Linked DNA regions of Tistrella bauzanensis. The protein of the gene in region 1 interacts with the protein of each later gene in a pairwise test. Links are inferred from orthologs where the notes say so. Each region holds a gene or a part of one and is shown in the gene's direction. Other genes may lie near its edges.

Region 1 (6,019 bases):
TCTGCTCGACGCGCTGGGCCTGGCGCTGGGTGCGCGCGGTGACAGCGGGCTGGTCCGCGCCGGCGCGACGCAGGCATCGGTTACCGCCGTCTTCGAGCTGGCCCCTGGCCATGCGGTCTGGGCGGTGCTCGACGAACAGGCGATCCCCGTTGAAGCATCGCTGACCTTGCGCCGTGTGGTCACCGCCGATGGCCGCAGCCGCGCCTGGATCAACGATCGGGCGGTGGGTGTCACGCTGCTTCGACAGATCGGCGATTATCTGGTCGAGATCCACGGCCAGCATGATCAGCACGGCCTGCTGGACCCGCGCACCCATCGCGATGTGCTGGACCAGTTCGGCGGCCACGATGCCTTGCGCGCGGCCACCGCGCGTGCCTTCCGCGAGATGCAGGCAGCCGATGCCGCCCGCGATCGCGCCGAGGCCGAGGCCGAGGCGGTGCGCCGTGAAGAGGATCATCTTCGCACCAGCCTTGCCGACCTGGTGAAGCTGAAGCCTGAGCCGGGCGAGGAGGCCGACCTGGTTGCCCGCCGTCAGCGGCTTCAGAATGCCGACCGGGTGGTGTCGGCGCTGAATGCGGCGCTCGATGCCTTGAACGGCGAACCCGGCCTGGAGATGCGGCTGCTGGATGCCGACCGCGCCCTGCAGCGCCTGCCTGATGCCGATACGGAACCGCGGGTGGCGCAGCTGCGGGCCGGGCTGGAACGGGCCTCGATCGAGATCGGCGAGGGTGTTGCGGCCATCGAGCGGCTGATGGCCGACCTGGATCTGGGCGAAGACAGCCTGGAATCGGTGGAGGACCGGCTCTATGCATTGCGGGCGGCCGCGCGCCGCCATCAGGTGACGACCGAAGACCTGCCCGAATTGTCGCGGCACCTCCGCGAACGGCTGGATCTGATCGATGGCGGCATCGGCGGGGTTGCCAAACTTGCCGCCGCCGCCACGGCCGCGCGTGCCGCCTATAAGACGGCGGCAGCCGCCCTGTCGACGGCGCGGCGCGGCGCGGCCGATGCCCTGGTGACGGCGATTTCGGCCGAACTGGTGCCGCTGCGGATGGGCCGGGTGGAACTGGCGGTCGCGTTCGACCCTTTACCCGAGGGCAGTTGGGGGCCTGAGGGCACCGAACGCTGCCAGTTCATGGTGCGCACCAATCCGGGCGCTCCGGCCGGGCCGCTGGCCCGTGTGGCCTCGGGTGGCGAGTTGTCGCGGCTGATGCTGGCCCTGAAGGTGGTGCTGGCACGCACCGCCAGCGCCGGCACCCTGGTCTTCGACGAGGTCGACAGCGGCATCGGTGGTGCCGTCGCCGATGCGGTGGGTGAACGGTTGCAGCGGCTGGGCGGCCATGCACAGGTGCTGGTGGTAACCCACAACCCGCAGGTCGCGGCCCGCGGCGACCTGCATCTGAGGGTCGCCAAACGCGTGGAGGATGGCCAGACGCTGACCGAGGTGCGGGCACTGGACGCGACCGAGCGACGCGAAGAGGTGGCGCGGATGCTGTCGGGCGCCGAACTGACCGCCGAGGCCCGGGCCGCCGCCGACCGGCTGATGAGCCTGGCATCGCGCGACGTCGCCTGATTGCCATGGGGGGCCGGCGCGCCATGCGGGTGATCCGTCTTGATCCGCGCCCTCTGGCGTCGTAAACCTCGCGGCCCCCTACCTGTCGTCCCGTCTGTTCACGGAGCCTTCCGGCCATGACCGAGCGCCCAGATATCGCCGCTTCAGCGCAGCCGACGCTTGATGAGGCCCGCGCGCAGCACAAGGCGCTGGTCCAGCGGATCCGGTTTCATGACGCCCGCTATTACAAGGATGCGCAGCCGGAGATCAGCGATGCGGAATACGATGCGCTGCGCGCCGATCTGACCCGGCTGGAGACGCTTTATCCCGAACTCCAGACCCCGGACAGCCCCAACCGCATGGTCGGCGCAGCACCGGCCGAAGGCTTTGCCAAGGTCCGTCATGCCCGGCCGATGCTGTCTTTGGCCAATGCCTTCGACGACGACGACGTGGTGGAGTTCCTGGCCCGCGCCCGCAAGGGGCTGAACCTGGCCGAGGATGCGCCGGTCGAGGTGGTCGCCGAGGCCAAGATCGACGGGCTGTCGGCCAGCCTGCGTTACGAGAACCGCCGCCTGACGGTGGCCGCCACCCGTGGCGACGGCACCGAGGGCGAGGACATCACCCGCAATCTGCTGACCCTCGACAGCGTGCCCGAGATCTTGCCCGAAGATGCCCCCGATCTGGTCGAGATCCGTGGCGAGGTCTATATGGGCAAAGCGGATTTCGCCGCGCTGAACGAACGCCGCGCCGCGGCCGGAGAGGCGCTGTTCGCCAACCCGCGCAATGCCGCCGCCGGATCGCTGCGCCAGCTTGACCCCGAGATCACCCGCAGCCGGCCGCTGAAATTCTTCGCCTATGGCTGGGGCGAGCTGTCGGCACCGCTGGCCGACACCCAGTGGGGGGCGCTGGAACGGATGGCAGCGTTCGGCTTCACGGTCAATCCCCTGCGCCAGCTATGCACCAGCGCCGATGACTTGATCGCCCGCTATCGGGCGATCGGCAATGACCGTCACGGCCTGGATTACGACATCGACGGGGTGGTCTACAAGATCAACCGGCTGGACTGGCAGACCCTGCTGGGGCAGGTCGCGCGGGCGCCGCGCTGGGCGATCGCCCATAAGTTTCCGGCCGAACAGGCCCGCACCCGGCTGCTGGGCATCGAGATCCAGGTGGGCCGCACCGGCGCACTGACCCCGGTTGCCCATCTTGAGCCGATCACGGTCGGCGGCGTGGTGGTGGCCCGCGCCACGTTGCACAACGAGGACGAGATCGCCCGCAAGGACATCCGGATCGGCGATCTGGTGGTGGTGCAGCGCGCCGGCGACGTGATCCCGCAGGTGGTGGAGGTGGTGACGGCCGAACGGCCGGCGGATGCGGTGCCGTTCGAGGCGCCGACCGTTTGCCCGCGCTGCGGATCGCATGCGGTGCGTGAGCCGGGCGAGGCCATCCGCCGCTGCACCGGCGGGCTGATCTGTCCGGCCCAGGCGGTTGAACGGTTGAAGCATTTCGTGTCGCGTGACGCCGCGGATATCGAGGGATTGGGCCGCAAGGAGGTCGAGGCGTTTTTCGAGGACGGCCTGATCCGCGGGCCGGTGGACATCTACACCCTGCCGCAGCGACAGACGACGGGCGAGATCGACCTGACGAGCCGCGCCGGATGGGGACAGAAATCGGTCGACAACCTGTTGCAGGCGATTGAACAGCGGCGGCGACTGCCGCTCGACCGGCTGATCTTCGCATTGGGCATCCGCCATGTCGGGCAGAACACGGCAAAGCTTCTGGCCCGCAATTACGGGACGGTTCAGAACTGGCGCGCGGGACTTGAGGCGGCAGCCGACCCTGAAAGCCCAGCGCGCGCCGATCTGGATGCCATTGCCGGCATCGGCCCGGTGGTGACCGAGGCACTGGTCGATTTCATGGCGGAAGCCCATAACCGCGAGGTGCTGGACCGGCTGATCGATGAGATCGAGGTGGTGGCGGCCGATATTCCGGCGCAGGTTTCGGGGGTTCTGTCGGGCAAGACCCTGGTCTTCACCGGCAAGCTTGAGAAACTGACCCGCGATGCCGCCAAACGCCGCGCCGAGCAGCATGGCGGAACGGTGGCCAGCGCGGTGTCGTCGGCAACCGGTATCCTGGTGGCCGGGGCTGCCGCCGGATCGAAGCTTGCCAAGGCGCGCGACAAGGGGATCGAGGTCTGGACCGAGGACGAGTTCCTGGCGGCGACCGGCGGCGAGGGCTGACGGCGCGCTCGGAAACGGGCATACTCACGCGGATCAAACGTTCGTTTCAAGGGTCCGCGATGAAGAGGCCCCAGGAAAAGGTTTGCCCATGCCTGCCGATACCGTGCCAGCCGAAACCGCATCCGCCGCCAGCGGCCTGCCCGTGACCGACCTCTATTTCGAGGATTTCGCCCCCGGCCAGACCTTCAACACGCCGTCGCGCCACGTGACCGAGGACGAGGTGATCGCCTTCGCCCGGCAGTTCGACGACCAGCCCTTCCATGTCGACCGCGAGGCGGCCGCGGCGAGCATTTATGGCGGCATCATCGCCAGCGGCTTTCATACCCTGTCGCTGGGTTTCAAGCTGGTTCTGGAAGCCAGGATCGTCAGCGGCTCGTCGATGGGCTCCCCCGGTCTGGATGAGATCCGCTGGCTGAAGCCGATGCGGCCGGGCGACACCGTGCGCCTGGTGCTGGAGGTGACCGAGGTGATCCCCAGCCGGTCGAAGCCCGATCGCGGCATCGTCAAGCTGCTCTATACCACCTTCAACCAGAAGGACGAGGTGATCTGCACGATGCGCGGCATGTGGATGCTGCGCCGGCGAACGGTGATGGCATGAGCGGGGCGGGCGTGACAGCGCCGGATGCGACGACACAGCTGCCGCCATCCGATGGAACGGCGGGGGCCGCCGATCTGGCATCGGGGCTGGACGGTCTGGCCCAGTTGCAGGCCTATATCGACCGGGCGGGCCCACTGTCGCCGATCGGCGAGACCCTGGGTTTCCGGCTGGTCCGCATCACGCGGGGCGAAGCCGAGATCGCGGCCGAACCCGGCCCCCATATTCTGAACGGGATGGGCGTCGCCCATGGCGGCTATATGGCGACCCTGTTGGATGCCGCTGTCGCCTGCGCCATCCACAGCCTGATGCCGGCGGGTGTGGGTTCCACGACCGTTGAATTGAAGGTCAACATGGTCAAGGCGCTGCCGTTGAGCGCCGGCCCGGTGTGCGCGATCGGCCGGGCCATTCACACCGGCCGGATGATCGCTACCGCCGAAGGCCGGCTGGAGGATCTGAACGGCACGCTCTATGCCCACGCCACCACGACCTGTGCCGTGCTGCAGCCGCGTGGCTGACAACCCGCCGATCCGGCCCTGCGGGGACGGATTGCCATGGATGCCCCGGCATCATTGAGCCACACCGCCCCGGCCCTGCGCAGACGCGCAGGGCCGGGGCTTTTTCTTGATCACAACTCTGGCGTGTCTGTTAACCCTGTCCAGGCAGCCGCCTCAGGGCTAATGGATGAGATTCGCAGCGCTTCTGTCGTATCTTAGTCAATTGTCGCAATACGCGTGTTATCTGCGCAAATATTAATTCCTGCGTTGCAGCGAGACGCAACCATAAGTATATTTTAAAGAGAGTTTGATTCTCAAGGCACGCCATCCTCCCGTTCCAGGCGAATGATGCATCAGGAATGGTGGGCAGCGGTCATCGCGGCGCCCAATGCCCCAATAAGCATATGTGTGAGGACGCCATGGATCACGCCACACAGGTTCATCTGATCGAACGAGTGTTCGACATGATCGACCGCCGGACGACCGAGATGGATCCGACCGAATATCGCAACCCGGTCAGCCGCTATACCGACCCTGAGCGCTACAAGCGCGAGGTCGAGGTCATCTTCCGGCGCAACCCGATCATCGTCGCCCATGGCAGCGAACTGCCCAAGCCCGGCGATTACAAGACCCTGGACGTGACCGGCATTCCGATTCTGCTGGTCCGGACCCAGGATGGCCATGTCAATGCCTTCCTGAATGTCTGCCGCCATCGCGGCACCAAGCTGGTGTGGGAGGAATGCGGCAGCCACAAGCGCAGCTTCGTCTGCCCCTATCATGCCTGGACCTATGGCACCGATGGCAAGCTGGTGGGCGTGCCCGCCGCCGAGGGCTTCCCCAACATGAAGCGCGAGGAGATGGGGCTGAAGCAGCTGCATTGCACCGAACGCTTCGGCTTCGTGTTCGTGCAGGCGGACCCGACCGCGCCCAAGGTGGATGTCGACGCCTGGCTTGGGCCGATGGCCCATGAGCTTGAGCATATCGGCACCGCAGATTATGTCGTGTGGCGCCCGGCCCAGCTTGAGAAGAAGACCAATTGGAAGCTGGCGCTGGATACGTTCCTTGAGAACTATCACACCCGCCGCACCCATACGAAAACCATCTGGCCGGTGTTCATGGACAACACCGCCGGCTT
Region 2 (5,136 bases), on another replicon or contig:
ACCTCGATGGTGCTGAGCTCGTCTTCGACGCCGCCGACATAGGTCTGGCTGCCATAGCCATAACCGGCGCCGACCGTGAACGGACCGAAGCCATAGGTCAGGCCCACATTCCACTGCTCAAGGTCTTCGTCCAACGCCACGCCCAGATTGTTCTTCTGGTAGCCGCCGCCGAAGGTGAAGCCGGCAAAGCCGATCTGCGTGCCGATCGTGAAGACTTCCTGGTCGTCGAAGCCTGCCGCGTCCTGCTCCAGCGTGCCGGTCAGATAACCGGCCGAGATCGCGACATCGACGCCGCCGAAGGTGTTGACGTAGTTGGCGCCAATCTCGACGATCTTCTCCTGCGCGCCGACGGTGTTGTCGGGCAGGTTGCCATAGGCACCGGAGCTGCCGCCCAGGCCACCGGCCAGGCTGGGGGTATATGACAGGCCCAGCTGGAAGCCCGCGAAGCGCGGGGTGAAATAGCTCAGCTTGTTGGCGTCGCCGGTAGTGTTCAGGAAGGTGTAGTTCGACGCGATGCCATGGGTGCCGGGCGGCGTGGCATGGAAGAAGTTCGGGCTGTCGACGCCGTGGCCGGCGATCGCGGTCGGGGCCGAATAATGCATCAGATAGGCGGCCGAGTCGGCGGCACCCAACTGGACGCGACCGAAGCCGCCATCGAAATAGACATAATGCTCGTCGACCTGGTCACCATCGGTATAGGCCTCAAGCTGGACCATCACGCCGACGGTGACGCCGGTGTCGAGCGTGGTCTCGCCGGTGAAATAGAGCTCGCCTTCCTGCTTCAGGCTGTCGGTGCGGGTGTTGGCGACGTCTTCGTCGATCAGCACGAACGCGGTCTGATAATAGCCGCCCAGGCCGAGCTTGATCTTTTCGGCTGCCGAAGCGGGAGCCGCGAGGGCGGCGGCGGCGGCGAGCGCGGTGCTGCCGAGCAGGATCTTCTTCATCGGGTCGGGTCCCCTTGGAGAACGTGTCAAAAGCGTCCGGTCAGGTGCCGGATCTGAAGCCGGTATGACCTTGGCTGTCCGGAAGCCCGGCATGGACAAGGCCGTCATGTTTTCGATCGGGCCTGATGCCGGCCACTCAATCTTCTTCTGGTCGCGGAACCTGATGGGCGTTGATGCGCGGGGAACCGCCCTGTCCGTCGAGATCCATGTTCTTCTGCACTGCACGCGCCGTCAACGCACCGCAATGGATCGAGTCAGTGATTTCCGTCACAATGTAGCAAAAAGGCAACAGGAAGATCACAGGATCATCACGATCACCCACAGGTTGCTCGATTGCCTGGAGGTCCGCGCAGATGGGCATCTGCGGCAAGCGGGGACGGCCGGATCGACGCAATGCTTGCCATCGCCGTCCCGCGCCATGTCGGCTTCGGTTGAGGCGGCGGACAGCTTGCCATATAGTTCGGCGACCAAAGGTCCGGCCATGTCACGCGGGGTGCGGCCACAGGACCACTGCCGGCAGGATGCCGGACTTGAAACCAGAGAGGTTTGGAACGGCCATGGCAGTCACGGGCAAGGATCAGTTGCGGTTCGCGGCGCTCGCGGGCGCGCTTGCGCTGCTCGCGGGCTGCGGCGGTGTGCCGACCGAGGCGAGCTATCCGAGATCGGTGCCCGGCCAGAGCGGCGGCAGTTATCAGACCGAGCGCCAGACCATCTTCGGCGATGGCGGGCTGAACATCCTCGATACCGGCAAGGCCAGCGACGGCACCGGCGGCGCCTCGCCGATCGGCGTCAACAGCTTCCTGTGGCGCGCCTCGCTCGACACGATCAGCTTCATGCCGCTGGCCTCGGCCGACCCGTTCGGCGGCGTGATCATCACCGACTGGTACAGCGCGCCGGAAACCCCGGCCGAGCGCATGAAGCTGACGGTCTATATCCTCGATCGCCAGCTTCGTGCCGACGGCCTGCGCGTCGCCGCCTTCAAACAGCGCCGCGACGAGACCGGTGCCTGGGTCGATATGGCGCTTGAGCCCGGCGTCACCACCCGGATCGAGGACGCGATCCTCACCCGCGCCCGTCAGCTTCGCGTGGTCAGCACCGCGCGCTGACGCCGCCCCCTCCCGGTGCCGGGGCCTGCCGCCAACGCAGTGGTGTGGCAAGGTTCCCCGGCCCCGTCGTCTTCAACCGGGCACCCGATGCCGGCATCTTTATCCCCGATCGGGGCGATGCCGGCCTCTTGCGCCCGCGCAGTGCGTTACGGAAAAATGGCCCGGTATAATCCCAAGGCGATCGAGCCCAAATGGCAGCAGGTGTGGGACCAGAACGGCACCTTCACGACCGATGAAACGTCGTCGAAGCCGAAATACTATGTGCTGGAGATGTTCCCCTACCCGTCCGGCCGGATCCATATCGGACATGTCCGGGTCTATACCCTGGGCGACGTGACGGCGCGCTATCGCCGGGCACGTGGTTACAACGTGCTGCACCCGATGGGCTGGGACGCCTTCGGCATGCCGGCCGAAAACGCCGCCATCGAACGCGGCATTCACCCCGGCACCTGGACCTATGACAACATTGCCGCCATGCGTGGCCAGTTGAAGTCCATGGGCCTGTCCTACGACTGGGCGCGCGAGATCTTCACCTGCTCGCCCGATTATTATGTCCATGAACAGCGCATGTTCCTGGCCTTCATGAAGGCCGGTCTCGCCTATCGCAAGGAAAGCTGGGTCAACTGGGATCCGGTCGACCAGACCGTGCTGGCCAATGAACAGGTGATCGACGGCCGTGGCTGGCGGTCGGGCGCGCTGGTCGAACGGCGCAAGCTGTCGCAATGGTTCCTGCGCATCACCGCCTTCGGCGACGATCTGCTCGACAGCCTCGACGGTCTGGACCGCTGGCCTGAGCGGGTGAAGGCCATGCAGGCGCGCTGGATCGGCCGTTCGAAAGGCGCGCGGCTGCGTTTCGCCCTTTCGAACGCCCCGCGCGGTGCCGACGGCGCGGCCTTCGACGGGCTGGAGGTCTTCACCACCCGCCCCGACACCCTGTTCGGTGCGTCGTTCTGCGCCATTGCGCCCAATCATCCGCTGGCCGAGGCGGCAGCCGCCACCAACCCCGACCTCGCGGCCTTCATCGAAGAGTGCAACCGCACCGGCACCAGCGAGGAAGCGGTCGAGACCGCCGAGAAGAAGGGGTTCCGGCTGGATGTCCAGGCGGCGCATCCCTTCGTGCCCGGCTGGATGCTGCCGGTCTATGTCGCCAATTTCGTGCTGATGGAGTATGGCTCGGGCGCCGTGTTCGGCTGCCCGGCGCATGACCAGCGCGACCTGGATTTCGCCCGCAAATACGATCTGCCGGTCAAGGCGGTTGTGCGGCCGGCGGGCATCGACCGCGATGCGCCGGTGGAGATTGGCCAGGAGGCGCTGACCGGCGACGGCACGATCATGAATTCGCGGTTCCTCGACGGCTTGAGCGTGGCCGATGCCAAGCGCCGTGCGATCGAGGAACTGGAACGCCTGGGCGCGGGCCAGGGCGAGACCACCTTCCGTCTGCGCGACTGGGGCGTGTCGCGCCAGCGCTATTGGGGCTGCCCGATCCCGATCATCCACTGCCCCGATTGCGGGCCGGTGCCGGTGCCTGATGACCAACTGCCGGTGACCCTGCCGGACGACGTGGTGTTCGACGGTGCCGGCAACCCGCTGGATCGCCATCCCAGTTGGGCGCATGTCGACTGCCCGAGCTGCGGCAGGCCGGCGCGGCGCGAAACCGACACCTTCGACACCTTCTTCGAAAGCAGCTGGTATTTCGCCCGCTATACCGGGTTGACCAGCGATGCGCCCTTCCCGCGCGCCGCCGCCGACAAATGGCTGCCGGTCGACCAGTATATCGGCGGCGTCGAGCATGCCGTGCTGCACCTGCTCTATTCCCGCTTCTTCACCCGCGCGATGCGCGAGGTCGGGCTGCTGGACATCAAGGAGCCCTTCGCCGGGCTGCTGACCCAGGGCATGGTGGTGCACGAGACCTATAAGGACGACCAGGGCCGCTGGGTCTATCCGGAAGAGGTCACGAAGGATGCCGACGGCCAGCTGATCCATGCCGAGACCGGGGGCAGGATCACCCGCGGCCGCATCGAGAAGATGAGCAAGTCGAAGCGCAATGTCGTCGACCCGATGGCGATCATCGAGGCTTATGGCGCCGATACCGCGCGGCTGTTCATGCTGTCGGACAGCCCGCCCGAACGCGATCTGGAATGGACCGATGCCGGTGCCGAAGGCGCGCATCGCTATCTGTCGCGGCTGTATCGTCTGGTCGAGGAATGGCAGGTGCCGGCCGCCCCCGCCGGTGCCGACATCACGGCGGCGCTGGCCGCAGCCGAGGGCCCGGCGCTGGAGATCCGCCGGGCGCTGCACCGGACCATCCGCGATCTGTCCGACGATCTGGAGCGGTTCCACTTCAACAAGGCGGTGGCCCGGTTGCGCGCCTTGTCGAACACGCTGTTCGATTTCACGCCGCTGGCCGACAATGCCACCGACGCGGCGGTGGCGCGCGAGGTTCTGGATGCGGTGATCGGCCTGATCGGGCCGATGACCCCGCATCTGGGTGAGGAATTGTGGGCACTGGCCGGACATGACGGCCTGCTCGCCAATCAGGCCTGGCCCGATTTCGATCCGGCGCTGGTGACGGTGGATACCATCACCCTGCCGGTTCAGGTCAATGGCAAGGTCCGCAGCAAGCTCGATGTCGTGCCCGATCTCGATCAGGACGCGGCAGTCCAACAGGCCCTGGCCGATCACAAGGTCAAGGTCGCTCTCGACGGCCGCAGCCCGCGGAAGGTGATCTATGTCCCGAACCGCATCCTCAACATTGTCGGCTGACCGCCGACGCGGTGCCCTGGCGCGACGCCACCGGGCGGGTATCCCGGCGGTGCTCGCGCTGGTCGCGGCGTTGGCACTCGGCGCCTGCGGCTTCCGGCCGCTCTATGCGCCGGCCTCGAACGCCGATGTGACCGGGGCCCTGGCCGCGGTATCGGTGTCACCGGTACCCGACCGCGCCGGCCAGATCTATCGCAACACCCTGGAGCGGCTGCTGGCCGGCAAGGGTGATGTCGAGCCGAACCGCTATCGGCTCGACAGCGGTATAGAGATCAGTGAAACCGGGCTTGCGATCAACGAGGACGCCACCGCCAGCCGTTATAACG

Evidence for each region.
Region 2: the proteins of ligA (region 1) and leuS interact in binary tests that used the Escherichia coli proteins (3 or more experiments, as listed by UniProt). The link is inferred for Tistrella bauzanensis from one-to-one orthologs.

Annotation. Positions count from the first base shown.
Region 1 is NZ_BMDZ01000001.1:131,677-137,695, forward strand. Bases 1,349-4,240 are described here. They hold ligA (NAD-dependent DNA ligase LigA), read left to right. Parts: upstream 1,349-1,689; coding sequence 1,690-3,792; downstream 3,793-4,240. Other genes in these bases: recN (DNA repair protein RecN), read left to right, coding at 1,349-1,573; IEW15_RS00550 (MaoC family dehydratase), read left to right, coding at 3,881-4,240. In the rest of the region: more of recN, read left to right, coding at 1-1,348; more of IEW15_RS00550, read left to right, coding at 4,241-4,390; IEW15_RS00555 (PaaI family thioesterase), read left to right, coding at 4,402-4,905; IEW15_RS00560 (aromatic ring-hydroxylating oxygenase subunit alpha), read left to right, coding at 5,304-6,019. UniProt on the Escherichia coli protein: DNA ligase that catalyzes the formation of phosphodiester linkages between 5'-phosphoryl and 3'-hydroxyl groups in double-stranded DNA using NAD as a coenzyme and as the energy source for the reaction.
Region 2 is NZ_BMDZ01000035.1:1,799-6,934, forward strand. Bases 1,844-5,013 are described here. They hold leuS (leucine--tRNA ligase), read left to right. Parts: upstream 1,844-2,206; coding sequence 2,207-4,813; downstream 4,814-5,013. Other genes in these bases: IEW15_RS14630 (DUF3576 domain-containing protein), read left to right, coding at 1,844-2,050; lptE (LPS assembly lipoprotein LptE), read left to right, coding at 4,863-5,013. Also shown: IEW15_RS14620 (porin), read right to left, coding at 1-944; IEW15_RS14625 (hypothetical protein), read right to left, coding at 1,081-1,314; more of IEW15_RS14630, read left to right, coding at 1,502-1,843; more of lptE, read left to right, coding at 5,014-5,136.